3 regions of the Paenibacillus sp. NPDC056722 genome follow, and region 3 is predicted to be linked to each of the others. Evidence: riboswitches for the same ligand, from Rfam matches in the RefSeq annotation. Region 3 holds a riboswitch; each other region holds the start of a gene.

Region 1 (8,161 bases), on a different contig from region 3:
GATGTTTTGGCATTGTTAGTCGTAGTTGCTTGCATATACTGTACTCCCCTCTTGCTGTTGATTATAAGAACGTATTTGATTATGCTTGAATGGTAGAGTTCTGAGAAGTACGCACTTTATTTCGCGTTAGTTTCTTTGAAGTAAGTGTAAGTGAAGGAGGCAATGCCGAATGAGACCTACTGAATGTGATTATGCTGCGAACGTAACGCTTGGAATCATTGAGGGAAAATGGAAGCTATTGCTTCTCTGTCATCTGCGCAATGGCACCAAACGATTCAGTGAGTTCGCTCATCTGATACCCGGGATCACACAGAAAGTGCTGACCTACCAGCTAAGAGAGTTAGAGGCACACGGACTGATCAAGCGTGAGGTGTATCCGGTCATTCCGCCCAAAGTGGAATATTCATTAACCGAATACGGGGAAAGTTTAGTTCCATTGATGGATTTGATGAATCTTTGGGGAGAGAATCATAGGGAACGAAATAAGCCAACGGAACGGATCTGTTAATGATAGATAGAAGAATAGGCAGGAGGGCTCTGGAGTCGGGAGAATGACTTTCGGGGCCTTTTTTGGGAGCTAATGATAGAGGTGACTGATGATTGAGACAATTGTAGACAGTATGGGAGTCAGCGGGGAAGGTGCCGCTATTCAGAGGATTCAAACGGCGCACCGCCTGAAGCTGATTCAATTCTGGGAGATCCCGCAAGGCGCCAAGGTGCTTGAGATTGGCTGCGGCCAAGGCGATACGACTGCGGCACTGGCGTACACCGTTGGCGCTTCTGGACGTGTTCACGGGATAGATATTGCTTCCCCTGATTATGGCTCACCGCTCACCCTGGGCGAGGCTTGCAGCAGGCTCATGGCGTCTGAGCTTGGGAGACAGATCCAGATCCAATTTGAGACAGATATTCTGTCGCCGGAGGTGGATTTTTCGGAAGGAGCCTTTGATTATATTGTGTTTGCCCATTGTGCATGGTACTTTCAATCCGCTGAGCAATTAAGGAAGACTCTGTCCAAAATCAGACCATGGGGCAAAAAGCTATGTCTGGCCGAATGGGATATTCGTGTATCCATTCCTGAACAGCTCGCCCATTACAACGCGGTCATGATTCAGGCCCAGTGTGAAGCCTTCAAGCAGAGCAGTCTGTCCAATGTGAGAACGCTGTTCTCTCCGCTGGACCTGAAAGAGATCGCCCGAAGCGCTGGCTGGCACGTTGAACAGGAGACTTCGGTGTATTCCCCTGACCTGCAGGATGGAGAGTGGGAAGTGGCTATGACCTTGGAGATGTACCCTGAGGAGATTGCAGCGATCACTGAGATTCCCGGAAAGTTCAAGGAACTGATGCTGTCGCAAATCGGGCAGTTGAAGGAACGGGCTGAAATGGGAAAAGTTAAACCGTTGTCTGTATTTACTTTTACGGCAGGAGGAACCTCATGACTCAATTCCATTACATCGGCTCACCGGTGGAGCTGCCGCTCGGCGAGAGGGGAAGCGTACTGTCTTCCAAAACGCGCAGCGAAATGTTAGCCTCCCCGGAATATCAAGCGAAGCGCGAGGAGCTTAAGCAACAGGGCATGGTTCCACTGGAGGAAATTTTCGATCTGTCCCATCTGCGGGACGAGGACTGTCTCGTATATGATACGGAAGAAGATGCCGGGGGTATATATATTGAAGCGCTGGGCTACTGGAATGAGGAGATCCGCAAGCATTTTCAGAGCCCTTATATATACAAAATCTCTCCGAATTGGGGTAGTTTCACGGCAAAACCAGCAGATCAGGAGACTCGCCCAGATTCAGAGAACGCCTCACTTAAATGCTGCCGGGAATTGTTCAAGCTGATGCAGGATTTTGGCGTACCTGGTTCTGTATTCGAGCTATACAGCTGCTGGGCGGACGAGGAGGGTGACCTGCGCAATAAGAAGTATGACCGTGTAATTGATCTCTCTACATTTAGCCTGGAGCAGGGATTTGACTTGCTGGAAAAAGAATATATTGTGGTGAATCTTCCTACGTAGATACAGGAGGGATGCAGGTGGAGCGGTTGTTGGGTATTCCCGGCGCGAGCGCATGGACGAAGATAGAGCCTGTCCTCAAGGGCTGGTCTAATGATAAAAAGTATTATATCGAGGACACCGGCGGCCGCAAGCTTCTGCTGCGGGTGTCGGACGGGAAGAATCATGCACAGAAGCAAGCGGAGTATGAAATGATTCGGATGGTCAATAAGCTCGACTTTCCCATGTCGCGGGCAGTAGATTTCGGCGCATGGGGTGAAGGAGCGGAGCGCAGTACATATATGCTTTTGACTTGGGTGTATGGCCAGCCGCTGGAGGACTGCCTGCTGTCTTTGGCAGAAGAACAACAGTATGCACTTGGTGTTGAAGCCGGAAGAATCCTCAAGCAGATTCATGCGATTCCGAACAACTGTGACCTGGCAGATTGGGAAAGTAGAATGCAGGCCAAGATATTACAGAGAGTGCAGGAGTATGAGAAGGACTGCCCCTTCCGGGTTGCAGGTGACGTGATGGCGATTGCTTTTGTCAGGGAGCATATCGGGGCGATTTCTCAAGTGGAAAAAGTGTATCAGCACGGCGACTTCCATATCGGAAATCATATTTACACAAGTGAGGGCCGGATTGGCGTCATCGACTTCAATCGCTGGGATAACGGCGATTATGCTGAAGAATTTTACAAGCTGCAAGCATTCGACCGGGAGCGTAGTATTGCTTTTACACGAGGGAAGCTGGATGGTTATTTCGGCGGGCCTCCCCCTGAGGATTTCTGGATCAGACACGCCTTGTATGTGGCCTATACTTCGCTCTATTCAATCCAATGGGCGATTCCGTTCGGAACGGCTGATATTGAGGGGATGCAGGCGCGCTGCCGGATGGCGTTCGAGGACTATGATCACTTTCAAAGATTGGTCCCGCATTGGTATGCGGAAGGAAGAGCCCGGGGACGGTAAGACGGGATAATTATTTGTTTGTCCAAAAGATTGATATTGGGGACAGCGGTACGGTAGAATTGGTACAGATTGATTATAGAAGGGAATTGTGACTTTTGAACAACGAAGAAGTGCAGCAAGAGCTGCCGGAAAATTATGAGCAGTTAAAGAAGGAAGCGGGTCGTTCCGCGGATTGGAAAGCCCGCCTGGCGGCAGTGGAGGAGCTTGGCCTTACACCGCATAAGCAGGTTATTGATATTTTGAAGCGTTTGGTGGAGAACGATCCTGTATATACCGTACAAGAGGCGGCTTACCGTGCGCTGGTGGCTTTTGGTGAAGAGGTTCAGGAACCGTCCAAGAACAAACCTGAACTATTTAAGGGCTTATCCAAGATTCTGCTGAGAATCAAGAAGAGTCTGCCGAAAGACCATTCATATGAGGACTTCAAAGAGAAGTTCAAGAAGATGAGAATCGACATTTACGACGCTTACGAAGGTGAAAAAGGCGCCGATTTTGACCAATGGCTGGAGAGCAAATGGCAATCGGCTAAATAGTTTTATGCAGGAACTAACCCTCTCTGACAGGAGAGGGTTTTTGGCGTTATCCGTCTGCTGGCTGGTTATCCGCTCTTAGCACAAAACATCCGGCCTTATGGCGGCAGCGGGTGTTGACGAATTCCAATTATACCGTTAACTTATATATTAACTAAATAAGATAACCACTAGGGGAGCCTGAATGGGCTGAGACGGGAAAATTGCATTCCCGGACCCTTGAACCTGATCTGGATCATACCAGCGTAGGAAAGTGGAGACGGGACTTTTTTTCTGTATAGCTATGTCTTTTTGCTGGCTGTTCATGGATAAAGCCGCTCCACATGGAGCGGCTTTTTTGGCGCTTGTCTTATTTATATCCCATAGTACAGGAGGATGCATAAGATGGCACATGAACACGAGCAGGACAAGAAACGAGAGTATGATAAGGTGGACCTTTCAGCTTTTCCGGGTAGTCGCAAGGTGTATGTGGAAGGGCAACATCCCGATATCCGGGTACCCATGCGGGAGATTGAGCTCAGCCGCACCGAGGGTATTGCCGGCGAAATGGAGAATGTCCCTGTACGTGTCTATGATACTAGCGGACCTTATACAGACAGCGAGATTGAGACCGACATTCGTCAGGGGCTGCTGCCTCACCGTAAGTTATGGATTGAGCAGCGTGGGGATGCCGAATGGTATCAGGGACGGACTATTAAACCAGAAGATAACGGACATGCGATGGGAAAATCGGCCGTGGAGGCGTTCCCGGGATTGCAACGGCACCCGCTTCGGGCAAAAGCTGGCCGGAATGTTACACAGCTGCACTACGCGCGAAAAGGTATCATCACTTCTGAGATGGAGTATATATCCATTCGGGAGAATGTTAGTCCTGAATTCGTTAGGGATGAGGTAGCGAGCGGACGCGCCATTATTCCAGCTAATATTAATCACCCGGAAAGTGAGCCGATGATTATCGGGCGCAACTTCCTTGTGAAGATCAACGCGAATATTGGGAACTCTGCTGTATCCTCTTCCATCGAGGAAGAAGTGGAGAAAATGAGGTGGGCCACCCGCTGGGGTGCTGACAACATTATGGATCTCTCTACCGGCAAAAATATTCATCATACCCGGGAATGGATTATCCGCAATTCTCCAGTGCCGATCGGTACTGTGCCGATCTATCAGGCTTTGGAAAAGGTGAATGGAAAAGCAGAGGATCTGACGTGGGAAGTTTACCGTGATACGCTGATTGAGCAGGCGGAACAGGGTGTGGATTATTTTACAATTCATGCTGGGGTGCTGCTTCGTTACATCCCCCTGACAGCCGGACGAATGACGGGTATTGTCTCCCGTGGCGGGTCGATTATGGCGGCCTGGTGTCTGGCCCATCATCAAGAGAACTTCCTTTACACGCATTTCGAGGAGATTTGTGAAATTATGAAGGCCTATGATGTCGCCTTCTCTCTGGGAGACGGGCTGCGGCCGGGATCTATCGCTGATGCCAATGACGAGGCCCAGTTCGCGGAGCTGGAGACGCTGGGTGAACTGACGACATTGGCTTGGAAGCATGATGTTCAGGTCATGGTGGAGGGTCCGGGCCATGTGCCGATGCATCTGATCAAGGAGAATATGGACAAGCAGCTTGAGCATTGTCATGGAGCGCCTTTTTATACGCTGGGTCCCTTAACCACGGACATTGCACCGGGCTATGACCATATTACTTCCGCTATCGGGGCAGCCATGATCGGCTGGTTCGGGACGGCGATGTTATGCTATGTCACGCCCAAGGAGCATTTGGGACTGCCGAACAAGAACGACGTGCGGGAAGGTGTGATTGCTTACAAAATTGCTGCCCACGCCGCTGATCTGGCCAAAGGCCATCCAGGTGCCCAAGAGCGGGATAACGCGCTGTCCAAAGCACGCTTTGAGTTCCGTTGGCGGGATCAGTTCCATCTGTCGCTCGATCCTGAGAGGGCACTGGAGTATCATGATGAGACGCTGCCAGCGGAAGGCGCCAAGACGGCCCATTTCTGCTCCATGTGCGGCCCGAAATTCTGCAGTATGCGTATTTCTCACGATATTCGCAACTCTGGAAGAGTGCAGGATGATCCCATGCAGGAGCAGGAAGCCATCGTTGCTGGGATGCGCGAGAAATCTGCTGAGTTCAGAGTGGGCGGCAGCCAGATATATCAATAGAGGTGACGTCAGGAGTTGCATCGGCAGGCACATTGGGGATAATAGAGAGTAGATAACACTACCCTACAGATGCAAAGGATGAAGACATGTCAGTTCAAAATTTAACGCGAAAGTTTCAGGAGTACCTTCAATTATCGGACAGTCTACGGCCCGGATACTCTGCCAGCCTGGGAACGGGACAAGCGGAGAGCGAGGCGGGAATAGCGGCAATTGTGCCTGAACTGCCAGAACTGTTAGCGGCCATATATAATACAGTATCAGGTACAAGCAGCGAGGAAGAGGAACCAAGTCTTATTGAGTTTGTGCCGGGATACCGCCTGATTCACAGAGACGAATATGAGCAGGAGATGAAGGTGCTGGCAGGGATACTGGCAGATAAAGGCCATCCGGTAGAGGGAATAGCTCTGCCCCTCCTGACCAATTATGGAAGTGATTTCATCTGCTACTATCGATCTGCAGATGGTACAGAGCGGATTTGCGATCTGCTTCACGACTTTGGAGATTTAGTGGTAATGTATGATTCTCCTGCTATGTTCCTGGAGACGCTTAGCGAGTTCTACCGCCAAGAAGTGTATTTCCTCGATGAAGACGGTTATCTAGACTGCGATCTGATCAGGGAAGGCGAGGTAGGAGCGGAAATGAATCCAGATGCCTCCTATTGGTCGGAGTAGCGGAGGACAAGTAGTTTTCCTATGTTTACAGAGAAAAAGCAGCCCGATGGGGCTGCTTTTTTTATAATGATTCAAGTCTGCTCTGCGGCTTGTACCCATACCAGATAGAATATTTTGTCGTTATCGACGTATTCTTCATCTGCAAAAACCTTTCGATCTCCAAAGCCGGCCGTATTAGCCCGAACTAATTCAAACAGTAGAGCATAGGCCAGTTTGGAATCGGTCGTTCTATATCCGTCATAGTCGTATCCGATTTTATTATACGCGTCGCTTGATACCCATTCGTAGGCTTCACGGGTCGTCTCAAACTCCATTTCTTCGTTGTACCAGCGTATAGCCGGGTCTATTCTAAGAGGAGTTCTAGTCTCCCGGGTTTTCAAGAAAAAAACTTCCTGATGCGTACCCTCATTGAGATCTTCGTTCGTCCCCATTCCAAGCCACCTCTCTTTCCATAATTCATTGTATAGAAAGAAAATAAAGAATAGACATTATTCAGACATTCTCACTTACTCCGCAGCGCTCTGCTCCTGCTGGCGCAGTTCCACCCGCCGGATTTTTCCGGAGGCTGTCTTGGGCAGGTCGGTGACAAATTCGATTTTGCGCGGATATTTGTAAGGGGCGGTGATCTCCTTGACATGGGTCTGGAGTTCCTTAACCAATCCGTCTGTGCCCTCATGTTCATCCTTGAGTACGATAAAGGCTTTGACTACATGGCCGCGAATCTCATCAGGACTAGCGACAACGGCACATTCCTTGACAGCGGCATGCTTCATAAGTGCATCCTCTACTTCAAAAGGGCCAATCGTATAGCCCGAGCTGATGATGATGTCATCGCCACGGCCTTCGAACCAGAAATATCCGTCCTCGTCCTTGCGCGCCCGGTCTCCGGTGACAAAGTACTCACCATGCGAGGCGTTGGCCTTACGGTCAGGGTCCTTGTAGTAGGTTTTGAACAAGGCTGGCATGCTGAGATGCACGGCAATATCTCCAACAATTCCCGGCGGCAGCGGAATACCATCTTCGTCAATAACCTCTACGAGGCCCGGCGCGATGGATTGACCCATGGAGCCAATTCGGACAGGCTTGTCCTTCAGCGCAGCAATAATCAGTGTGCTTTCGGTCTGGCCATAGCCGTCACGAATCGTGATATCGAAGTGCCGCTGGAAGGTATGAATGACTTCCTGATTCAGCGGTTCACCAGCGGAGACGGCGCAGCGGAGCTGAGACAGATCGTAGTGCTCCAGCCCTTCTGTCTTGGCCATCAGGCGGTATTCTGTCGGCGTACAGCACAAGACCTGAATGGCATGATCCTGTAGCAGCTGCAAATAACGCTTCGGCCCAAAAGTGCCATGGTAAACAAAACCGGTTGCCCCGTTGCCTAGTACGGACAGGAAGGGGCTCCAGATCCACTTTTGCCAGCCCGGCGCGGCGGTTGCCCAGACAGTATCCGACTCGCGAATGTCGAGCCAAAGCGAGGACGTAATTCTCAAGTGGGCATAACCCCAACCGTGACTGTGCACGACTGCCTTGGGATTGCCAGTTGTACCGGAGGTGTAAGCCAATATAGCGATATCGTCCCGATGGCTGGCCGCTGCCGGATAGACATCCGGTTGACCGACCATGAGGCCCTCCAGATGTACCCAGCCAGTGGCCTCTTCCTGATACTCAGTCGTTCCGGTCACGGCCAGTCGGTAATCAAGGGCAGGCAGATCGTCAGCGATGAGATCTACTTCATTAGTAGTATCGGACCAGGCGATTACAGCTCTGGCTTCCGAGTGCCGCAGCCGATAGGATAGATCCTTGGCGCGCAGCATCTCA
Region 2 (8,161 bases), on a different contig from region 3:
TCTGTCGAGAGACAGTCTATGATCCAGTGCTAGCTGTCCTATGGAAAGAGAACTTTGCGGGAGCGTGCAACGAACTGGTTCAGGTACAATAAATGGGTAATTAACAAATCTTCTGGTCTCTCTATCCTAAAATAAACCCAGTTTCGCCTTTGTGTGCGGAACTGGGTTTATTTTATACTCGACTCTTGGCCTGCTCCTCGCGCATCCACTGCGAGAGCTGACGCTTCAGCGCGAGGAATTCTGGCGTATCCGCAATCTCCTCGCGGCGCGGGCGTGGGAACGGCACATCTACCGTGTGCAGAACCTGGCCAGGACGACCGGAGAAAACGTAGATACGATTCGAGAGGAGCAGCGCCTCTTCAATGTTGTGGGTGATGAACAGCACGGAGCGGCGGTTCTCCTCCCATAGCTCCAGCAGCCAGCGCTGCATTTCACTGCGGGTCAGGGCATCCAGCGCACTGAATGGCTCATCCAGGAGCATCAGCTCCTGCGGCGCCAGCAGCGCCCGGAGGAATGCCGCGCGCTGCTGCATCCCGCCCGATAGCATATGCGGGTATGCCCGCTCGAAGCCGGCGAGGCCGACCTTGGCCAGCCACTGACGTGCTTCTTCGCGACTGCCATCCCGGGTAGCGCCTTTGATCTCTTTGGACAGGAGAACATTATCCTCGATGGTCCGCCAGGGGAAGAGCGCAGGCTGCTGCGGCATATAGCTGATTTCTCCGCGCTGGCCGGTAACGATTTTCCCATTCATGCTGACTGTTCCACTGTCCGGCTGCTCCAGGCCGCCGATGATATGGAACAGCGTGCTTTTGCCGCAGCCGGAAGGGCCGAGAATGGTCACGAATTCTTGTTGCTCCACCTTTAGTGAGACATTGTTTAATACAGGAGTAGAGTTACGGCGCTGGGTGAAGGTCTTGGACACGGCGCTGACTTCCAGCGCAGGCGGCAATCCGTGCAGTCCGGCAGCGCTAGTTCTAATCTCGCTTTTCACCGGCTCATGCGGTGGTGTATGTGTGAGTTGAGACATTTCGGGAATCCCTCCTTTCTACGGGTTGCGGCGCGGCTTCCAGCGCACCAGCCATTTTTCCAGTAAGGCGATAATAGCGAAGAGCACCAGACTCAGCAAGACAACAATGACGATGGCAACGAACATCCGGTCGGTACGGTAGGCTGATTTTTGCAATTGCATATAATACCCGATCCCCTTGTCGGCGCCGATCCATTCGGCAACCACGGCCCCCATGACAGCATAGGTGGCGGAGATTTTAACCCCGGAGAAGATCGCGGGCAGAGAATGAGGCAACTCCAGCTTGGTGAAAATCTGCCACTTGCTCGCCCCCGCCATTTTCATATAATTCAGCATCACCCGGTCGCTCTGTGCCAGCCCGCCCATGGCGGCCACGGCGACAGGGAAGAAGCAGACCAGCGTAATCAGCACCATCTTGGGCAGCAGTCCGAAGCCAAACCAGATGACAAGCAAGGGACCTAGGGCGATGGAAGGCACGTTCTGGCTCAGAATCAGCAGCGGGTAAAAAGCACGCTTCGCCCAAGGCATCAGGTGCAGCAGCAGCGCCACCACAAGCCCTACACCGGTGCCGATAGGAAAGCCGATCAGCGTCAGCTTCAGCGTAGCCAGCGTATGCTCCCAGATGCCGGCTGGATTACCTGCAAATTCATGACCGATATCTCGGGGACTGGGCAGAATCCATTTTTCAATATCAAAAAAGGATACCGCTAGCTGCCATACCGCTAAAAAGAAGACGACCGCCACAATGGGCGGCCATATCTGCTTCCAGGACGATCTCACGGGCGATATTTCTCCGTCAGTTTGTCCATGCTGATTCCGTTCGGATTGTGGGCGATTTTGATCTGGGAGATCACGCTCGGGCTGCCGGCTTGGACCAGTGCTTCATGCATCTCGCGCACGACTTCTAGCAGGTCGTTCAGTTCGCCTTCCATTGTCGTTTCGAGCGGATTCACCTGATGCTTCACACCCGACTTCTGAATGACCTCGATCGCTTTATCGACATAAGGGATGGAATCCTCATTGTTAGGGGTTTTAGGGATAACTTGAATGCTTAGCAGTGTGTTCGCCATGGTTGATTCATCCTTTCGATTATCAGTAATGTTTGAATTATTGTGCGGGCAGGAAATCATTCGTAAACGCCTTGGTGGTATCTACTGGTTTCTCAAGCAGCTTAAGGCCATACATCCAGTCGGCATAGTTCTTCCAGACCTCAGCCTTTTGTTCGCCCCAGCGCGGCGCATCATCCTGATATTTTGGACTGAGCCATTTCTGACTGGCCATCACAAGCTTCGGATCGAGATCAGGGACGGCTTTGATCAGAATGTTCGCGGCATCCTCTGGATGCTCGATGGCGTATTTATAGCCTTTAGAGGTCGCTTTAACGAAGGCTTTGACGATCTCGGGATGCTCGGTGATCTCTTTCTCGCTGGTGGTCAGCACAGGTGTATAATAATCGAGCTGTGGAGCGTAGTCCTTTACATAGAGCATGTCGATGGGTTCCCCGCGCAGTTCAGCTTCAATACCGGTCCAGGCATAGAAAATCCAGGCGAAATCAATATCCCGCTTCACAGCTGTAAAAAAGTCGGCTTCGCCCATATTGATGATCTTTACCTTTTTGACATCGGCACCTTCCGGGTCCATGATAGCTTTGAGTGCTGCTTCTTCCACCGGGGAACCCCAACCTCCATATGTTTTTCCTTCAAAATCCTTCGGAGAGGTAATCCCCTTGCTCTTCGGGGCCGCAAAACCAGACGTATTATGCTGTATGATGGCAGCAAGCGAGACCAGCGGTACGCCTTGCAGACGGGCCAAAGTCAGGCCTTCCTGATATCCGATACCAAAAGCGGCTTCACCAGAAGTAACCATCGTGTCCGCACCAGCTGCTCCGGGCTGCACAATCTCAACATCCAGTCCCTCTTCTTTGTAATACCCAAGATCTCTTGCAACATACACCCCCGTGTGGTTCGTGTTCGGTGTCCAGTCGAGCGCGATCTTGACTTTGGTCAGTTCTTGCGGCGTGCCTGACTCCCCGGCAGAGGCTCCGGTGTTTGTCTTGCCCGCTTCCTTGTTGCCTTCGGCAGAGTTGCTGTTATTGCTGCCGCATCCGGCAATGGCGATAACGAGCAGACAGGTCAGGCCCAGTATAAGCAGTTTCTTGACTCCCATTTTCTTCTCTCTCTCCTTTTGGTACCGTTTCTCTGCAGTGACTGCGTCAAATCCGGCGAATTCCCCGTCTTCACACCGTCACCCGCCACCTAAAATACAGGCAGCGCGATTCAATTCCTCATGAATTGTGTTAATCGGAAATATACCATAAAAAAAAAAGCGTCCCGAAGATGAACGGGACGCGGCTTTGCGCAAGGATGGCATTGGCTCTAAAGCAGCCATGCTCAATTATGGTTCCTACGCTGGCATTATCCAGATCAGGTATAAGGGTCAGTATCTTGAGGGATACACTCTCAGCCGGCCAATTCCAGCCCCCCTGGTGCTATGAAGTTAACGGGTGATGCTTCTTGCTTACGGTGTAATTATAGACTCCCGTCTTTTCGTTGTCCAGCAGCTTTGTTGTTCATTTTGAAGTTGGAGGCAGGAAAGAGGGTTATCATAAACTATTTAAGGGGTGGGATTATCATGAAAAATAACCAACATTTAATTGACGAAGAGACGGTAGCTAGCATCAAGGCACTGGATGAAGATGGCGAAGGATTGTTCGCCGGACTGATTGGGATGTTCAAGACCGATACGCCGCCGAGATTGGAGGCGCTTCGGCTAGCCTTGGACAGTAGCGATTCCGCGAGCATCGCCGGAATTGCCCATAGCCTGAAGTCAGGCAGCCTCAGTATTGGCGCGGGGTACTTTGCTTCTCTGTGTGCAAGTATTGAGCAACAGGCCCGGCGGGGGGATCTAACCTCCTCACGGTCGCTAGATTCCCTGCTGGTCTCTGTTTTTACTGATACATGTCGTGCGTTGGAGCAGCAAATGGAGTAGTAACGAAGGCTAATTCTGATATTTGAATTTTTTCCGGCGGCGGCTCCGGATGCTGTTCCAAATCTCCCGCACAGTCAGGATAATGCTGATGACAATGCCACTGAAGGTCAGCATTAACGCGAAATACTGGAATAAGGAATATTGCAGCATTTTGCCCCATTGAATACTTCCTTCCAGGTCGTCGATCACTTGATTCATTCCGTATATACCGCTTACCACAGTGAAGACGGTCAGAATCATCAGCAGCATATCCCGTCGTTTCGACTGGAACTTCACTTGGTACTGAAACAGATCATTTAGTGTCTGCTTCACCTCGTCGAATAGCGCATCATTGCCATAAACTTTGCGGAGCTGGAAGAAAATCTCCCGGCCCTGCGACTGTGAGATCAGCTCCAGAAAATAAAATTTGGCCGAGAATTTATTGATGTAAAAGATCAGATCCTCAATAGCGTCATCATCCCGATTGATGCGGAGCCGGGAGTGCATATTCGCGAGCTTCAGGAGGACAATCTTGTGAAACATGCTAAGTAGCAGGCCATAATAGTATTCGCCATACATTTGATTGGCAAGCTTTACGGCGAGTGGGCGTTCCGCCCGGCTGATGCAGCAGAAGGTCTGTTCATTGGTCATATAATACGTCTGGGGGCCCCAGCGTTTATAGGTATGCTCCTCGCAATATTGTTCAATGTAACCAGGATCGCTCGCGCTGATGTAGGGCCGACCCGCGGCATCCAGTCCATCCAGCTGGGAGGCACGGTAGCGCATGCTCAAGGGGATTTCGTCGGCATCTCCTTCCGGTTCCAGACCATAAAAGGCTTGCACCAGCATACGTTCATCCACAAAAAAAGGCAGCGTTTCGAAATAAGCCCCGTTCAGCTCGGACTGGTCCAAAAACGGCTTCAGCCCTTCCGCCAGATAATTAAAGATAAAATCCTCGACCTGACTAAAGGTTCGTTCTCCGCTATGGATAACCGTCTGTTCGTCCTGCACACTGACATTCTCAAGGGTACGGAAGCGATCAGCAAATTCCAGAGCGATGCTGAAGGGGATCTGTTCTTCCTCAATCTGCACCCGCAGGGTAACAAATCCGGTCTGAAACGGGCAAATGAACAGGTCTGTGGAGAGTACTCGGAAGGCTACATTCGCTTGTGACATTTCCATCCGGCAGGACAGACCATTCACACGCGAGAAGCGGCGGAAGGAATCCTCGTCATCCTCCTGAGGGAACAATAGGTGGGCAGCGAAAGGCAGATAGGTGCGTTCCATTTTTTCATGGGATACACAGTATTCATTGCCATAATAAGCGCCTTCCAGTTCTTTTTTATCGAGGGAAAAAGAAGTGTATCCGCTCTTTCGTAGCTCAGAGATCAGTCGTGCAGACGCTCCCTGCTTGATGGAGAAGGGAAAAATAAACTGGAGCAGCGCGGTATGAAGTAGGGGTTCGGTAGATAGCATATCCATCATGAGTTCCACCTTATGTGCAGGATATCAATACAATCTACATTACCCCAAAAAGCGAATTGTGATTACCCGGCCTCAATGGCCGGGTGTTGTGTGTCCGGAATCCCGTCCGGGACGTATTCTCCATGCAGCAATGCTGAGCAAGAAGAGGACAGTAGCAAATGCCGCAAGTAGTCCGGCCGTTTGTGCCGCTTGTAGGTGATCCATTGACCAGCCGGTAAGCAGCGGCAGGATTGCTCCGCCAATGCCGCCGGAGGCAATCATGATGCTTGGCGTGGATTCCTCGGTGCCCGGCATTAATTTGCTGGAGAAGACCAGTGCGATGGAGAAGAGGCCGGACATGAACAATCCCAGTAGAATGATAATGATAAAGGCCACAAGACGGTGTTCAGTGAATGGAAACAGAGCCAGTAACACCACAGTCAGCAGGCAGCTGCCCAGAACATAGACGCGGTAAGAAATTTTCTCGGCGAGCACCCCGGCGAACAGCCGTCCTATCGACATAGCCAGCCAGAAGCAGGTAACGGTCAGGGCTGCCCCTGATTCCGACATGCCCAGCTTGGCAATGAAGATGGCGGGCATGAAATTCACCAGGCTCATTTCCGTGCCTACATAGATAAAGAAGAAGACAATGAAGATCCCGAGTATGAACCACTGTTTGCCCTTGTAAGGAAAGCGCGGCGTGTGACTGTCTGAAGTCTCGTTCGTCACTGGGCGGCGTGGACCGCGGTCATCCAGCAAGGACTGTAGCTTGCCGAACCGGCCCTTGCTCCAGAAGATCAGGGCAACTAAGGAGAAGGCAGCTACAATCAGGAAGCTCAGCTTCCACCAGCCGAAGGCGATCAGGCCGCTGGAGATTAAAGGCATAAGCAATGCACCGACGCCGAATAGAACTTCAAGCCTACTCATGGCAACAGCGGTGCCTTCTGTGACTGCGGCAATAATGACCGTGCCGATGACGGCTTCGACCATACCAAAGCCAAAGCCTGCGGCAACAGCGATAACATACATCCAGCCCCACGGTGGTAAGAAGGTGTAAGCAACCTCGGCAACAAGCAACAATGCAGTGGCAATGAGAATACCGCCGCGCTTACCGAAGCGGCGATTCAGAAAGGGAGAAATCAATACACCGGCCAGGAAGCCGGCAAATTGGGTGAAGATCAGCTGCCCGCCAGCGCTGTAGCTCTGGTCATAATGCTCCAAGAGCACGGGGAGAATAGAACCCAGTACTACATGAGCCAAGCCGATCACAAAGTAGGAGAGACAGCCAAGCCAGATCAATTTTTTCACGTTGGAATACTCCTTAACAAGTTAAGTTTATGGAACCGCACCCGGATTCAATATGCCCAGAGCGGGTACACTATCTTAAGCACAATCATTATCATAAGTCTAATTGGCAGATGTGGATATATAAACTTATATTTACACTCGCCAGGAAGGAGATGTCTTGAATAATGAATCCAAAGGATCTGGAACAGAGCATCATCAAAGCACTGGATGACAACAAGTTCGGCTCTTTCGGAACCGTTGAAGCGGGGAACAAACCGAAGGTGCGTTACATGGCGGTCTTTCATGATGGACTTAAAATTTATTTGGCAACAGACCGCAAAACCCATAAGGTAGAGGAACTGAAGGAGAACCGTAACGCTTTTCTGCTGCTTGGCTATGAAGCCGGCGGGGGGAAGGATATACTGGAGATTGAAGCGACCGTAGACATTACAAAGGACGAGAGCCTTCGTTCCAAGGTCTGGAATAAGGATCTGGAGCCATGGTTCAAGGGACCGGAAGATCCCGATTATGTCATTCTGGAGCTTACCCCGTCACGTATCGAATATATGGGCAAAACACAGGAACATGGTGTCTGGGAGAGACAACCAGCAGGCAGTGTAAAGTAATCCTATATTAAACGAGCAAACAGCAAGCTTCCTATAACGGGGCTTGCTGTTTGTCATTCTCGGCTTAGGGTGAATAAAAATTGCGATATAGCCTCGCTGGCAATGCCGCCCTACATTAGGACGTCTGAGAGACCCTCAACCTTCCGCTGGAGCAGTTAATGTTCGTTGTCTGCGGCGTTAGCGCTTCCATGGACAGCAGATCATCTTTTTCTTATAATAGATGAAAGTGATCGGGTGATCCGGTGAATCGACAGAACTGTGGAGGAGGGCGAAGTCATGGAGCCAGCAGCAATTGAAGAGTGCGACAACACATGCCACGGTTCAGAGTTGGAACCGGAAGACGTGTCCTTAATTCTGCCTGACCGGGAGACAACAGACAAGATGGCCGAGATGTTCAAGGCACTAGGCGATCCGACGAGAGTGCGTCTCATCTATGCTCTGTCACAGCGGGAGCTGTGTGTGCATGACCTGTCCGATATTCTGGATATGGGCCAGTCTGCCGTATCCCATCAGCTGCGGTACTTGCGGAACTTGCGGATTGTGAAGCGTCGCAAGGAAGGTAAGACGGTGTATTATTCGTTGAACGATGCGCATGTGGAGCAGATCTTCATGCAGACGCATGAGCATATCAGACATGAATAACTATTGATGCATACAGCAATAGACCGCCTATGGCGGTCTATTTTAGTGTATGGCTATTTAACCGGCTCGGTCTATTCCCGAAGGCACCGGTGTTCTTTTTAAAGATAAAGCAATCCATATCGCATAGGCAGCAAGCACCACCACGATA
Region 3 (8,161 bases):
CGTGACATAGAAATAATAATCGGAAGCTTGCGGCTCCAGCGCCGCCTGAATCGACGGCAGACCAGGGTTGCAGATCGGTCCCGGCGGAAGTCCTGCATTCTTGTAAGTATTATAAGGACTCTCAATCTCAAGATCCTTGTAGAGCAGCCTTTCTTTTGGTTGATCTAGCAGATATTGAACCGTGGCATCAATCTCCAGCTTCTGTCCCTTTTTCAGCCGATTATAGATTACTCCCGCCACCAATGGACGTTCTGTATCGACTACAACCTCACGCTCCACCAGTGAAGCGACGGTCAGCAGCTCATGCAGACTGAGGCCTCTTGCCTTGAGTTTTTCGTGCCAATTCGGAATGGTATCAAGCTTCTTGACCAGTTGTTCCAGCATCGCTTCCAGAATTTCCTGCGGCGTGCTGTCCTTTGGCAGCTCATAAGTCTCCGGGAAAAGGTACCCCTCCAGACGATGACGCAGCTCCGGCTCTTGCGGAATGCCAAGAACATCAGCCTCTTTCAGCGCCTTGCCGGAATTCATAAGATCCACAAAGACACCCGAATCCAGCTTAGAGGCAGTAGCCAGCTTGTCAGCCACCTGCTCTGCCGTGTATCCTTCGGGAATGGTGAACATCAGGGTCTCTTCTTTGACAACATCGCCGGCATTCAGCCGTGCAATGAGCTCATCATAAGTATCGCCTGGTTTTGCCACATAGGTGCCAGCCTTGAATTTCGAGCCTTCCTTGGTCCATTTCAGATATCCTTTAAAGAAAAGACTGTTACGGATAATCCCATTCTTCTCAAGCAGGTCAGCAATTCCAGCGCTGCCCGTGCCTTTCTCAATTGTGAACGTTACGGGCTGCCCGGCAGGAGCTACCGGCTGCATCCCGTTCCAAATGTACCATGCTCCTCCAGCTCCTGCTGCAATCAGGAGAATTAGGATCAGTAGCACAGTGCGGACTGCGGATTTCAATGGATCTCCTCACTTTCCGACTATAAAGTATAGAATTGTATCGTCCCAAATTCAACCTATAATTTTATGGCTCTATGCCAAAATCAGTGGTTGACGCTGCATGGAGGCGCTACAGGTCTAGAGGGTTCTTCCGATCGCTATTAAAGCCTGGTTTCTGGATTATACAAGGAATTATAGGTTGAAATCGGGCTTTAAAGGCGAACACTACCGTTTCTCCAGAATCCCTCTGGCCCTCCGCTTAACGCCAGCGTATAATCCACCTCTGATTTTTAAATAGAGCCATTTAAATTAAGGCTTTCCATGCAAAAAGAGCGCGGAATACTCCGCCCTCCTTCATGCCAACTGTAAATGTAACGTACGCTGATCTTGTCCTATTCCAAATCCTCATCTGGAAAAGTTAGCTCATCGTACAGCTCTGAAATATCTTCCCATTCTTCATCGTCGACGATGCTTTCCAATTCAGGAAGCCCGTCAGGCGAGACTACAATCCGAAGAATATCATATTCTCCGTTCTTGCCGGAACCCTCCAGCACCGCGTAACCGCGGCCACCGACTTCAAACTCCGCAATAATATCGTAAACGGAAGATTTGCCTTGCTCATCTTCCAGCTCTACAGTCTCTCCGTACGCATCTTTAAGACGGGAAGTCCATACCGCTTGATCAGCGGACAACTCAGTCATTCTCTGCTCCCCCGTCCAGCTCGTCGACCAGGGTATTGAACGTCTCTTCGACGATCGCCCACTCCTCGTCATTCTCGATCATGAACAGCTGCAGATCATCGCCGTCTTCCTCATAGCGGAAGGCGTACACTTCGTCGGACTCTTCGTCTTCGGAATCCAGCGGAACTACCATCATGTACTTGGCATCCGAACCGTCAACCTCAAACTTCATGATGACCTCGAATTCCTCTTCATTACCTTCCTCATCGGGAATATAGATAATTTCCGGTTCTTCTTCTTGGCCAATATGTTCGTTTGTCATATGCGCACCCCTCACCTTTTACTGTTAGCATCCAAAAAATTTTGCAAAATCAGGGCTGCGGCCATTTTGTCCACAATCCCTTTGCGCTTCTTTCGGCTGACGTCCCCTTCAATCAGCACCCGCTCGGCGGATACCGTCGTCAGACGCTCATCCCAAAGGTGTACGGGCATTTCCAATTGTTCCCGAAGCTTGTCAGCGAACTCTATGCAGATTTCACCACGGGGACCTACGGTGCCGTTCATGTTCTTCGGCAGCCCAACCACGATTTCTCCGATCTCATGCTCCTTGACGAGTTCGCGGATGCGTTCGAACTCTCTTCCGTCTCCGCGCCGCTCAATGGTCTCCAGAGATTGTGCCGTCCAGCCGAAAATATCACTCGCGGCGACGCCGATTCTACGGTCGCCATAATCCAAACCTAGCTTCTTCATTTGGCGTTATCCACCTGATGATTGGCTAGATAGAACCGCACCAGTTCCTCAATCAGCTCATCACGTTCTTTTCTCCGGACCAAACTTCTAGCATTGTTGTGACGGGGAATATAGGCCGGATCTCCGGAAAGAAGATACCCTACGATCTGGTTGATCGGATGATATTCCTTCTCTACAAGCGCATTGTACACCGCAAGCAGAATTTCCTCGGGAGAAGCTTCCTTCTCATCGCCCTTCACATTGAATTTAACCGTTTTGTCCATGGAGTCCATATGTGACACCTTCCTTCTGCAAATCACCTGTAGCAGGCGGCTTCGCAAACTCGCTGCTGTACAGCTTACTTGCTGCCCTCATCATAACATATTCATGCCCCAACAAGAAAATCCTGCCTGGATATAACGCTTTTTTGGCATTTCATCTACAAAAAACGTGAAATTTTTGGTCTTTAAGCTATTGCCAAAACCACATTTCGCCTAAATCAGATGGCCCGGCCACGAAGCAGCGGTACTGAGAGGAAAGACTCAGTACCGCTGTCTGTCTTCGCAAATGCAATTTGGGCTTCGGGCCTTTGGACCGGGTTCGCTCTCTAGCTTATCCTAGCGCCGCTACCAATTCTTCAGCTTTCGCCAAAGCCTCGCCCAGCTTCGAAGCATCCTTACCGCCGGCTTGCGCCATATCCGGACGTCCGCCGCCGCCGCCGCCGCATACTGCAGCAACTTCCTTCACCAGCTTGCCGGCATGATAGCCGCGCTTCACCAGCTCTTGAGGTACGGCTACGACAAAGTTCACTTTATCGTCCATGGCTGCGCCCAGAACAAGCACTGCGTCAGGCAGCTTGCTCTTCAGCTCGTCGGCTGTGGAACGCAGGGCATCCATGCTGCCTGCTTGCACAGATACAGCCAGTAGTTGCGTTCCGCTGCCAACCGTCTTCACGCTGCCAGTCAGCTCCGCTGCAAACGTAGCGCTCAGCTTGGATTGCAGGGACTCGTTCTCACGCGACAGCTCGCGTACTTGACCATGCAGAGCTTCAATCCGCTTCGGCACATCGTTCAGGGAAGACTTCAGCAGTCCAGCCGATTGCTTGAGCAGATCCAGCTGGCTCTCAGTGAACTGGTATGCATAACGTCCAGTTACAGCCTCAATCCGGCGTACACCGGAGCCGATGCCGCTCTCGCTAAGCAGCTTGAAGATTCCAATCTGCGAAGTATTGCTGACGTGGCAGCCACCACACAGCTCCAAGCTGTAGTCGCCAACCTGCACCACGCGGACGATATTACCATATTTTTCCCCGAACAATGCCATAGCTCCCATTGCCTTGGCTTCGTCAATCGGCTTGTTCTCAATCACTACATCCAGACCGCGCCAGATTTGCTCATTCACACGGTGCTCAATTTCACTGAGCTCTTCCGGCGTAATGGCGCCGAAGTGTGAGAAGTCAAAGCGCAGACGTCCACCTTCTACCAAAGAACCTGCCTGATTAACATGTCCGCCCAGCACTTCCTTAAGCGCTTTGTGCAGCAAGTGAGTCGCAGTATGGTTCTTCACGATGTCCTCACGCTCGGCACGGTTTACCTCGGCACGAACGGTATCTCCTACGCGCAGCTCTCCAGCTTCTACTGTTACCAGGTGTACATGCTGACCATGTGGCGCCTTGAACAATCCCTTGACTTTAGCGGTTACGGAACCGCCGCTCAGCACACCAGTGTCGCTCACTTGACCGCCACTTTCCGCATAGAACGGAGTAGTATCCAGAATGACCTGAGCTTCTGTGCCTTCGCCTGCGATGTCTGCCAACTCGTTATCGACAACGATCGCAACAATTTTGGATTCAGTTACCGAGTCATTATAACCAACAAATTCGCTTTTAACCGTCAGTTCAGAAAGGGCTCCGCCTTGAATTTTCATGCTGCCGCCATCTTGGCGTGCAGCTCTTGCACGGTCACGTTGCTCCTGCATCGCTGCATCAAAGCCCTCGCGGTCCACCGTCAAGCCCTGCTCAGCAGCGAAATCTTCTGTCAGGTCGAACGGGAAGCCGTAAGTATCATACAACTTGAACGCGTCTTTCCCGGCAATAACACCAGCGCTGCTCTCTTTGGCTTTGCTGCTGATTTCGCTCAGAATAGCCAGACCGTCGGATAGCGTCTCGTGGAAACGTTCCTCTTCTGTACGGATGATCTTCGCAATATATTCGCGGTTCTCCACAACGGACGGGTAGTACACGCCCATAATTTCGCCTACTGTTTCAGTCAGCTCATGCAGGAATGGACGATCCAGACCCAGGGTCTTTCCGTAACGGACTGCGCGGCGGAGCAAACGACGAATAATGTAGCCACGACCTTCATTAGAAGGAAGTACGCCGTCGCCCACAGCGAAAGTAACTGTACGCACATGGTCGGCGATGACTTTAAGTGCAATATCCTGCTCCAAGCTATCCTTATAAGTTACACCAGCAAGTTGTGCTGTCTTCTGAATAATCGGCTGGAACAAGTCAGTGTCGAAGTTGGAATCTACATCTTGCAGGATCGAAGCAAAACGTTCCAGACCTGCGCCTGTATCAATATTCTTGTTAGGAAGCGGTGTATAGCTGCCGTCTTTATTATGGTTGAACTGGGAGAATACCAGGTTCCAGACTTCCAGCCAACGCTCATTTTCCCCGCCTGGATACATTTCAGGGTCACTCAGGTCATTGCCGTAAGCTTCACCACGGTCATAGAAAATTTCCGAGCAAGGACCGCATGGGCCTTCGCCGATATCCCAGAAGTTCTCGTCACCCAGCTTAATGATGCGTTCAGCAGGCAAGCCCACTTTTTCATTCCACAGTTTGAAAGCTTCTTCGTCCTCGGCATATACAGTTACGGAGATGCGGTTTGGATCAAAGCCGATCCACTCTTTGCCCGTCAGGAATTCCCAAGCCCAGGTAATCGCTTCTTCCTTGAAATAGTCGCCGATGGAGAAGTTACCCAGCATCTCGAAGAACGTATGGTGACGACGTGTCTTGCCGACGTTCTCGATATCGTTGGTACGGATACACTTCTGGGAGTTGGTCAGACGCGGATTCTCCGGAATCTCACGGCCATCAAAATACGCCTTCAGCGGCGCCATCCCGGCATTAATCCACAGCAGCGATGGATCGTTGTGAGGTACGAGCGAAGCGCTCGGCTCGATTTTGTGGCTTTTACTTTCGAAAAATTGCAGCCATTTGGAACGGATTTCACTTGCTTTCATGATATACAGCCCCCGTCTTATGCTTAATTTTGAGATCACGGTTATTTCCGAAAAACAAATGGAAAACAAAAAAACGCCCCTGAAAATTCAGGGACGATTAGATCGCGGTACCACCCTGGTTATCGCCTTATCCCGTTGTAGCAGGAGAATTGCAGACGATCGCCTTGTCGCGGCTGTTAACGGGAACCCCCGGCGGACTTGTACCCGCACTCCGAAATTAGCTTTCCACCGGCCTGTCTCCAGGGTTCTCACAGCCATTACGACAATCTTCGTAAAGGAACCCGTTCTCTGTGCAAGCCATCTTCCGGTGTACTCCATTTCATCAACGTTTTACACATTTGCTTTTTAACATTTCAAGTATATCCACAGCCCCGATTCCTGTCAATCTAACCCGCACATATTCCGCATCTTGTCACCGAGATTCTAATTTACACATTATTCACAATTAATATTTGCTCAATATGGATGTTAATACATCTCCATCAATGTTACCTCCGTTTAAAACAAGCGCCATGCCAATCCCCAATTGTATCTCCCTGAATAATCGTGTATAGTGACATTAACAATCTCATACGAACCGACACTAGGGGAGCCGCGAGGCTGAGACGAATGTAACATTCGGACCCTTTGAACCTGATCTGGTTAATACCAGCGTAGGGAAGTGCGCGTTAAGAGTCCGGTCTTGCCTATTTTGTGGCTTGTTTTCCGTTGTCATGCTTAGCCGTCTTCCGATCAGGAAGGCGGCTTTTTTGTGCTCTATTCGATGGAGATTAACACCAATACACAATCGGGAGAGATTCCTTTTATGAAAAAACGACTTCCCGCCGTTAGCGGCCCTGAACTGCATCTGATCTCCCCGGAAGGAATACCGCTCGCCGATTGGCTGCGACTTTCTCTAGCCGTTCTCCCCTACGTTGACTATTTCCACCTGCGGAATAGACAGCTTACCGCCAAAGCGCTACTCGAAGCCATAAATCAAATGCAGCAAGCAGGCATTCCTATTGAATCCATCGTGATCAACGACCGGCTGGATGTCGCGCTCGCCTCAGGAGCGGGCGGTGTACAGCTTGCAGGACACAGTTTACCTGTAGCTGCCGCACAGTCTCTAGCCCAAGGACTAAGAGTCGGGTGCTCCATCCATTCACCAGAAGAAGCAGTCGACGCGGCAAGTGAAGGAGCAGATTACTGCCTTTTAGGCCATGTCTATGAATCTACTAGTAAGCCTGATCTGCCCCCCCGTGGGCTGGACATCCTCGAAGTAACTGCAGCCAGGTGCCCTGTTCCGGTCATTGCCATCGGAGGAATTCATCCGGGCAATGCCGGAGCAGTCATCAGGCGCGGTGCAGGGGGGATTGCCATACTATCCGGAATTAGCAGTCCAGCAGATCCAGCGGCACAAGCAGAAGCTTACCGCGCAGCCATTCAGACTGCATGGCTTGAGAGGAGGTGAAAATATGCAGGTCCAACTTAACGGAAAAATGACTCTCCTAAGCGAGCATTGCATTACTATTGCCGATGTTTTGGCAGAATCGCCCTGGAGCGGACGGCGAATTCTTGTGGAAATTAACGGTGAAGTCGTGCCGAGGGAAGCTTATGGCCGTACCTCACTCTCTGAAGGTGACCAGATAGAGTTTGTACATTTTGTAGGAGGAGGCTGAGAGAATGGCTTTGACTGCGGCAGAACAAGAGCGGTACAGCCGTCAGGTACGTTTTCATGGCATAGGTTCGGAAGGTCAGGACAGATTGGCCCGCTCCAGTGTGCTTGTTCTGGGTGCAGGCGCACTGGGGTCTGCTATTGCCGAGACGCTGGTCCGTGCCGGGGTAGGCCGAATACGAATCGTCGACCGGGATTATGTGGAATGGAGCAATTTGCAGCGTCAGAATTTGTACAGTGAAGCCGATGCGGAGCAGAGACTACCTAAAGCAATCGCAGCCGCACAAAGATTACGAAGCGTGAACTCGTCTGTGACCGTGGAAGGGATAGTAGCCGATGCTGCCGCCGAAGAGATTAGGGAGTATACAGTCGGAGTCGATTTGATTCTCGACGCTTCCGACAATTTTGAAATCAGAATGATTATTAACGATATCTCGGCCAAAGCAGGCATCCCTTGGATTTACGGCGCTTGCACAGGAAGCAGCGGTATTTCTATGACAGTCCTCCCCGGAGAGAGCGCCTGCCTCCACTGCCTGATTGACGAGCTTCATGCGGAAGGCGATACCTGCGACACGGTGGGCATCATTCAACCAGCTGTTCAGATGACTGCCGCTTACCAAACGACCGAGGCGTTAAAATGGCTCGCCGGACAGAAGGATTCTCTGCGCGGCACGCTGGTTTCCTTTGACCTGTGGGAGAATCGGCATGTCTCGGTCGCTACGGAACAGCTTAAACGTGCCGACTGTCCGAGCTGCGGCGAGAAAGCGGTCTATCCCTTCCTGTCTGCGACCAATCTGTCCAAGACCGCTGTATTATGCGGGAGAGATACCGTACAGATCCGGCCGGCCCGGGCGGTTCTCCTGAATCTGGAACTATGGGAAGAACTGCTGGCAGTACACGGTGAAGTTAGGAG

Evidence for each region. A riboswitch is a leader RNA that binds a small molecule or an ion and turns the genes downstream of it on or off. The one in region 3 is predicted to bind thiamine pyrophosphate.
Region 1: another riboswitch for thiamine pyrophosphate. It lies ahead of thiC (phosphomethylpyrimidine synthase ThiC); the one in region 3 lies ahead of ACFRAM_RS06755 (thiamine phosphate synthase).
Region 2: another riboswitch for thiamine pyrophosphate. It lies ahead of ACFRAM_RS18590 (ABC transporter substrate-binding protein); the one in region 3 lies ahead of ACFRAM_RS06755 (thiamine phosphate synthase).

What each region holds. Positions count from the first base shown of each region.
Region 1 covers NZ_JBHTYV010000009.1:192,739-200,899, forward strand. Annotated here, with positions in the region: gene ACFRAM_RS20875 (MFS transporter) at 1-35, opposite strand, end outside; gene ACFRAM_RS20880 (winged helix-turn-helix transcriptional regulator) at 170-508, shown strand; gene ACFRAM_RS20885 (class I SAM-dependent methyltransferase) at 597-1,439, shown strand; gene ACFRAM_RS20890 (hypothetical protein) at 1,436-2,017, shown strand; gene ACFRAM_RS20895 (aminoglycoside phosphotransferase family protein) at 2,035-2,964, shown strand; gene ACFRAM_RS20900 (HEAT repeat domain-containing protein) at 3,060-3,497, shown strand; TPP riboswitch at 3,657-3,763, shown strand; gene thiC (phosphomethylpyrimidine synthase ThiC) at 3,879-5,672, shown strand; gene ACFRAM_RS20910 (hypothetical protein) at 5,759-6,343, shown strand; gene ACFRAM_RS20915 (hypothetical protein) at 6,415-6,774, opposite strand; gene ACFRAM_RS20920 (acetate--CoA ligase) at 6,850-8,161, opposite strand, start outside.
Region 2 covers NZ_JBHTYV010000007.1:205,056-213,216, forward strand. Annotated here, with positions in the region: gene ACFRAM_RS18575 (ABC transporter ATP-binding protein) at 173-1,027, opposite strand; gene ACFRAM_RS18580 (ABC transporter permease) at 1,046-1,807, opposite strand; gene ACFRAM_RS18585 (MTH1187 family thiamine-binding protein) at 1,804-2,097, opposite strand; gene ACFRAM_RS18590 (ABC transporter substrate-binding protein) at 2,135-3,193, opposite strand; TPP riboswitch at 3,410-3,521, opposite strand; gene ACFRAM_RS18595 (Hpt domain-containing protein) at 3,659-4,015, shown strand; gene ACFRAM_RS18600 (hypothetical protein) at 4,025-5,479, opposite strand; gene ACFRAM_RS18605 (MFS transporter) at 5,552-6,766, opposite strand; gene ACFRAM_RS18610 (pyridoxamine 5'-phosphate oxidase family protein) at 6,931-7,371, shown strand; gene ACFRAM_RS18615 (ArsR/SmtB family transcription factor) at 7,648-8,013, shown strand; gene ACFRAM_RS18620 (CPBP family intramembrane glutamic endopeptidase) at 8,071-8,161, opposite strand, start outside.
Region 3 covers NZ_JBHTYV010000002.1:507,113-515,273, forward strand. Annotated here, with positions in the region: gene mltG (endolytic transglycosylase MltG) at 1-960, opposite strand, end outside; gene ACFRAM_RS06730 (DUF1292 domain-containing protein) at 1,332-1,640, opposite strand; gene ACFRAM_RS06735 (DUF1292 domain-containing protein) at 1,633-1,941, opposite strand; gene ruvX (Holliday junction resolvase RuvX) at 1,953-2,369, opposite strand; gene ACFRAM_RS06745 (IreB family regulatory phosphoprotein) at 2,366-2,641, opposite strand; gene alaS (alanine--tRNA ligase) at 2,961-5,594, opposite strand; TPP riboswitch at 6,170-6,271, shown strand; gene ACFRAM_RS06755 (thiamine phosphate synthase) at 6,400-7,044, shown strand; gene thiS (sulfur carrier protein ThiS) at 7,049-7,252, shown strand; gene ACFRAM_RS06765 (ThiF family adenylyltransferase) at 7,257-8,161, shown strand, end outside.